Regions from separate parts of the Chryseobacterium sp. 22458 genome, predicted to be linked through region 1. Evidence: riboswitches for the same ligand, from Rfam matches in the RefSeq annotation. Region 1 holds a riboswitch; the other holds the start of a gene.
What was found. Region 1 has a riboswitch for thiamine pyrophosphate ahead of thiM (hydroxyethylthiazole kinase). Riboswitches for the same ligand answer to the same signal wherever they lie in the genome.
Positions count from the first base shown of each region.

Region 2: it holds a riboswitch for thiamine pyrophosphate, as region 1 does, so the genes downstream of both, thiS (sulfur carrier protein ThiS) here and thiM (hydroxyethylthiazole kinase) in region 1, are expected to answer to the same signal.

Region 1 covers NZ_JBQEOA010000007.1:70,673-74,099, reverse strand. Annotated here, with positions in the region: gene ACTJJF_RS20035 (carbon starvation CstA family protein) at 1-1,694, shown strand, start outside; TPP riboswitch at 1,753-1,845, shown strand; gene thiM (hydroxyethylthiazole kinase) at 1,909-2,706, shown strand; gene thiE (thiamine phosphate synthase) at 2,703-3,338, shown strand; gene thiD (bifunctional hydroxymethylpyrimidine kinase/phosphomethylpyrimidine kinase) at 3,335-3,427, shown strand, end outside.
Region 2 covers NZ_JBQEOA010000005.1:141,203-144,629, reverse strand. Annotated here, with positions in the region: gene ACTJJF_RS18115 (thiamine phosphate synthase) at 1-168, opposite strand, end outside; gene thiC (phosphomethylpyrimidine synthase ThiC) at 165-1,976, opposite strand; gene thiS (sulfur carrier protein ThiS) at 2,002-2,208, opposite strand; TPP riboswitch at 2,266-2,362, opposite strand; gene ACTJJF_RS18100 (T9SS type A sorting domain-containing protein) at 2,464-3,427, opposite strand, start outside.

The DNA.
Region 1 (3,427 bases):
CAGACGGCAAGGATTATGTTGCCACGAATAAAAATGTACTTTTCGGTCACCATTTTGCAGCTATTGCAGCGGCCGGCCCTCTGGTAGGTCCCGTTCTGGCAGCACAGTTCGGCTATCTTCCCGGAGCTTTATGGATCCTGATAGGATGTGTACTGGGAGGCGGCGTACATGATATGGTTGTATTATTTGCCTCTGTAAGACATAAAGGGCAAAGTCTTGCGACAATTGCTTCCAAAGAGATAGGGAAAACAACAGGTACAGTAGCAGGTTTTGCTATTTTATTTATTCTTATTCTTACACTGGCAGGTTTATCACTGGCCTGCATCAATGCAATGCATGAAGCTTCATGGTCTCTGTTTACGGTAGTCATCACAATGCCGATTGCTGTGATCATGGGACTCATAATGCGGTATAAAAAGAACAGTGTGCTCTTTGCCAGCATTCTGGGTGGTATACTTCTGATTGCAGGAATTATCGGCGGGCATGGTCTTATGCAGAATGCTACGATGAACAATTTATTTTCATGGGATATCAAAACAATCTCGGTGGCGATTCCATTATATGGTTTTCTGGCTTCTGTTCTTCCGGTATGGCTGCTTTTAGTTCCCAGAGATTACCTTTCTACCTATTTAAAAATCGGAACCATTATTATGCTTGCAGTAGGTGTTATTGTAATCCATCCTACGGTACAGATGCCTGCGCTTACTGCATTCATCAATGGTGGAGGCCCTGTCATAGGAGGTCCTGTACTTCCCTTTATTTTTATAGTAATTGCCTGTGGTGCTATTTCAGGCTTTCATGCAGTCATTGCAACAGGTACTACTCCTAAAATGCTTAACAGGGAAAGAGAAATTCTTTTTGTAGGGTACGGCGCCATGCTTGTTGAAGGTTTTGTAGCTCTTATGGCCCTGATTGCAGCATGTACTTTGATGCCGGGAGACTACTTTGCGATCAATACACCCAAAGAGTCTTATGACGCTTTCCTGGCAGCCCACCCTTCTCTGCATGGAGTAGATATTGATTATTATTCCCAGAAAATAGGCATTGATCTACATGGAAGAACAGGAGGAGCAGTATCTCTGGCTGTGGGAATGGCTCATATCTTTAATAAGATCCCCTATATGGATCAGCTGACGGCTTACTGGTACAATTTTGCGATCATGTTTGAAGCGGTATTTATTCTTACGGCTATTGATGCAGGCACAAGGGTCGGACGTTTCTTTTTACAGGAGATGCTGGGGTCTGTAATGCCTAAATTCAATGATAAAAACTGGGTTCCGGGAATTATTATCAGCAGTTTACTGTTTACTTTCGCCTGGGGATATCTGGTATATACCGGAAATGTAAGCAGCATCTGGCCTTTATTTGGAATCAGCAATCAGCTGTTGGCAGCATGCGGGCTCATCGTCTGTACCACAATGCTGATCAGGATGAACAGAGGGAAATATGCATTATGTTCTGCTATTCCGGGGGTATTTATGGCCATCATTACATTCTGGGCCGGTTATCTTCAGGTCACTACAATTTATATTCCCAAGGAACAATACTTATTGGCAGCTTTAGCCGTTACAGCCATGGTACTGATGCTTATCGTCTTTATCGGAGCCTTCAGAAAATGGTACCAGCTGCTAAAAATCACTACTACAGAAACAGATTTCTATGGCGAACAGGTGAAGGAACTTGTGGAAAGGTAAAACTTCTCCTTTAAAATATTTTGCAGACTTTGCCTGCTCTGATAATTTTTATACATTTGTTTTGCTTTAGGGGTATTCTGAAAAGAATTGAGAGAGTCCCTTTGAACCTGATACGGCTTACACCGACGTAGGGAAAAGCAAAACTACATTGCCGGCCAATGTGCTTTTGTTTTGGATTTTTTCCTGAAGCTATTTTTTATTTTAATGATAAACAATGGAAAAAATTCTCTGGCAGCAAGTTCAGCTTGTAAAACAAAAGTCTCCCCTGGTTCACAACATTACCAACTATGTAGTGATGAACAATACGGCCAATGCCCTTCTGGCTGCAGGAGCATCCCCTATCATGGCCCACGCCAGATCTGAAATCAGAGAAATGGTCAACATTTCAGATGCTGTAGTCATTAATATCGGTACTCTTGATGAATATTGGTCTGAATCTATGTTTATAGCTGCTGAAACCGCTAATACAATCCACAAACCATGGGTGCTGGATCCTGTTGGTGCAGGAGCAACGTCTTTCCGGGATCAGATTTTACAACAGCTTTTGGAATTCCGTCCGACCGTTATCAGAGGAAATGCTTCCGAAATTATTGCTCTGGCTAAAATCAATACCACCGTAAGTAAAGGAGTAGACAGCACCGCTGCCAGCAATGATGCCTTAGAAGCAGCTCAGCTTCTTGTGAATCAATACAACACTATTGTCTGTATTTCAGGTGAAACGGATATTATCCTAAGTCCGGACCAATGTTTCATGATCAGGAACGGCCATCCGCTTATGACTAAAGTAACAGGGCTCGGCTGTTCAGCAACAGCATTGACAGGTGCATTTACAGGATGTTCGGAAGACAAAACATCAGGTGTGGCAGCGGCAATGGCATTACTGGGTATCGCAGGTGAAATTGCCGTCAAAGAAAGCAAAGGTCCCGGAAGCCTGCAGATGAACCTGATTGACAAACTGTACAATATCACGGAAGAGGAATTCATCAGTCATTTAAAAATCGATAAGAAATGAGTGTGCATCCTTTTCCTTATCAGCTGTATCTGGTAATCTCTGAAGCCGATTGTCTGGGAAAAAACTTTCTGGAAGTTGCTGAACAGGCTATTCTGGGCGGTGTAGACGTTATCCAGCTTCGTGAAAAAAATGACAGTACTGAGGTTTTTCTCCAAAAAGCAAAACAGCTTATTGAAATTACAGATAAGTATCATATTCCGCTCATCATCAACGATAATATTGAGGTCGCCGGAAAAGTAAATTCGGCAGGCATCCATGTGGGAAACTCTGACATGGCCCCTACCCTTTTGAGGCAACATCCTAGTACCGGAAATAAGATCATCGGTTATTCGATTGAACATCTCTCTCAGCTTGACAATGAACAAACCGCTGTCTCTGATTATCTGGGAATAAGTCCTGTATTTAAAACAAAAACCAAAACAGACACCATTACCGAATGGGGACTTGAAGGTATTGCCAGGATCAGACAGCTGACAGAAAAACCTCTGGTTGCTATTGGCAGTATTCATTCCGGAAATGCAAGAGCCATTATCAATGCCGGTGCTGACTGTCTTGCTGTAGTATCAGCAATATGTGGTGCAGACCATCCTCAGAAGGCAGCTTATGAATTAAAAAATGAAATTTTAAAATGAAAAAATACAAATACCCATCAGTACTTACCATTGCAGGATTTGACGGAAGCGGCGGTGCAGGTATCCAGGCTGATATCAAAACGGCTTCA
Region 2 (3,427 bases), on a different contig from region 1:
TAACCGTGAACGGAATGAAAGGTCAATCTCACTGATAAAACTTGCCAGTTTCTGCAGGGTAGCCTGCGGCTTTCTGATATGAAGCAGATCCAATCCTTTCTGAAACATCTGATTGATAATATCCGTTTCATTGGGAACCATTATTTCAGGGGTGATGACAAGGATCATATATAGATCTCTTTTCCTTTTTCAATAAATTCCTGTGATTTATCCAGCATTCCTTTTTCTGCAGATTCACGGATTTCCTGAGTAATCTTCATGGAGCAGAATTTCGGCCCACACATTGAGCAGAAGTGAGCAATCTTTGCTCCGTCGGCAGGAAGGGTTTCATCATGATAAGCTCTTGCCGTATCCGGATCTAACGAAAGGTTGAACTGATCTTCCCATCTGAATTCAAATCTGGCTTTACTCAAGGCATTATCCCTGTATTGTGCACCGGGATGCCCTTTTGCCAGGTCTGCTGCATGAGCGGCCAGTTTATAGGTGATTACCCCAACTTTTACATCTTCTTTATTCGGAAGTCCTAAATGTTCCTTAGGTGTTACATAGCAAAGCATTGCACAACCGAACCACCCGATCATTGCTGCTCCTATTCCTGAGGTAATGTGGTCATAGCCCGGCGCAATATCCGTTGTTAAAGGTCCTAAAGTGTAGAATGGTGCTTCATGGCATTCTTCCAGCTGTTTTTCCATATTTTCTTTGATCATGTGCATCGGAACGTGCCCCGGCCCTTCGATCATGACCTGTACATTATGTTTCCATGCTATTTTGGTCAGCTCGCCTAAAGTTTCGAGCTCAGCAAACTGTGCAGCATCATTGGCATCAGCAATTGACCCCGGACGAAGACCGTCCCCAAGTGAGAAAGCTACATCATATTTCTTCATGATCTCGCAAATCTCCTCAAAATGAGTGTATAAAAAGTTTTCTTTATGATGGAACAAACACCATTTGGCCATAATAGACCCTCCCCGGGACACAATCCCCGTTACTCTACTGGCTGTCAGATGAATATAACGAAGCAAAACCCCGGCATGAATGGTAAAATAAGACACTCCCTGCTCTGCCTGCTCAATCAGTGTGTCTTTGAAGACTTCCCATGTAAGATCTTCCGGAACTCCTTTTACTTTTTCTAAGGCCTGATAGATCGGAACGGTACCAATAGGAACCGGGCTGTTTCTGATAATCCATTCTCTTGTCTCATGAATATTTTTTCCTGTGGAAAGATCCATGATGGTATCGGCTCCCCAGCGGCAGGCCCAGACAGCTTTTTCCACTTCCTCTTCAATACTGGATGTGACAGCGCTGTTACCGATATTGGCATTGATCTTTACTAAAAAGTTTCTTCCGATGATCATCGGCTCGCTTTCCGGGTGGTTGATATTATTCGGAATAATTGCTCTTCCGGCAGCGATTTCATCTCTTACAAATTCCGGAGTAATCTTACTTTTTGGAGTATTGGCTCCAAAACTGTTTCCGATATGCTGGCAGGCCATCTCTTTAGGGGCAGATTCCAACTGTTCAATTCTTTGGTTTTCCCTGATTGCCACATACTCCATCTCCGGAGTGATGATTCCCTGTTTCGCATAATAAAGCTGGGTAAGTTCTTTTCCTTCCTGTGCTACTTTAGGTTTATGATCATAGGAAAAACGTAATTCGTCAAGCTTAGGATCTGCAAGGCGGGCTTTACCATATTCTGAAGTAATTCCTTCCAGAATATTAACATCTTCTCTATCCAATATCCATTGCTCTCTGATCCTGGGAAGTCCTTTCTGGATATCAATCACAGCATTTTCATCGGTATAGGGACCTGAGGTATCGTAAATGGTTACAGGCGGATTGTGTTCAAAGCCTCCATTGGTAAGTTTGGTAGGACTAAGCTGTATTTCACGCATTGCTACATTGATAGAATGAATTTTTCCTTCAATATATATTTTCTTTGAGTTCGGAAATGGCGAACATGTAATGGAGTGAGCCATAAGTATTGGTATTAAAATATGAGAATTAACCGCCCTGAGTGGCAGTAATGATTAAAACTGAATCTTTGTCTTTGAGGAAGGTTTCCGCCCAGGCAGACAGCGGAATGATACGATTATTGAGGGCTACGGCAATTCCTTTTCGTTTTCCGGGAAACTCTATAGCCAGTAATGCTTCCAGATTTTCAGGAAGTGTATCAAATGTTTTTGGGGTGTGGTTGATAATTAGTTCCATTCCTAATAATTTAAATATACTTTAGGAATGGCCATTATTGTACAATAGAATGTACAGCAAAAGTCATTTACTTTTCCCTACGCTGGTATGATCCAGATCAGGTTCAAAGGGTAAAATCTCAGTCTGTCTATAACAGACACCCCTAAAGCATGGGACGAAGTTAGTTATTTTTTCAGAAAGGACAAAATCGTTTTTTAAAACAAAAAATCCGGAGATAATACAACCTCCGGACTTCATTTTATTTTAATTAAAAAACTATTTCTTTATTGCCTTCACATGGGTACTGCTTCCATCTTTCATACTAAGAGTAAGAACATACAATCCTGAATTCAAGTCACCAAGATCAATTTCTTTAGAAGTTACATTATCAATCGTTTTTACCATTCTTCCTAAAGCATCAAATACCTGAATTGATTTTACTTTTTCAATATCCGTAATGGTAACCCTGTCACTGAACGGATTAGGATACACTTTCATCGCATCTTTGGTATTTACTTCTGAAGTACTTAAACAGTTTACAGTAGCGGTCACCATTGTTCTATCTGATTCACAAATTCCGCTTACTTTCCAGTTGTACAGGTAGTAATAATAACTTTGGCTAGGACTTGAGCCGAATCTGGCTGCTTTTATGCTGCATATTCCAGGCAACACATACGGATAAGTGAAACCTGATGAAATTTCCCTACGTAAATTGGATATTCCTGATGCTCCGTCTACAACAAGTCTGTAATCATTTCCAGCTGCCGGAACATTAAAATCAAGTGTTATGGTATTCAATACACCTGCTGTAGTTACATTCACAGTAGCTGTTTTGGTAGCCAGAATAGTACCGCTTGAGTTTTTCAGGTTAATGGTAACCGTACCTGTTGTACCACTTCCCATAGGATATACATCCACTTCTTTTATTGTCATTTGAGAATAAGCGTCAAATACCAGCCCATAATCAGTGAATGTAGAATTCCCTGTTGTAGCGGTAGGTGCATCTTTACCTACATATGAATCTGATCCTATAGTCGCTGCAGAAACCCAGTAATCTGTGGTAGAGGCAAGTGCTGGAGTAGTATATGAATTCCCTGTACCAATATTGTTTCCGCCTGTACTGGCATCATACCACAAAAGCACAGATCCACTGCCTGTTGTTGCAGATAATGTTGCAGTCTGCCCCGGACATACTGTAGCTCCGCTGGATGTAATGACTGAAGGAGGCTGACATTGCGTT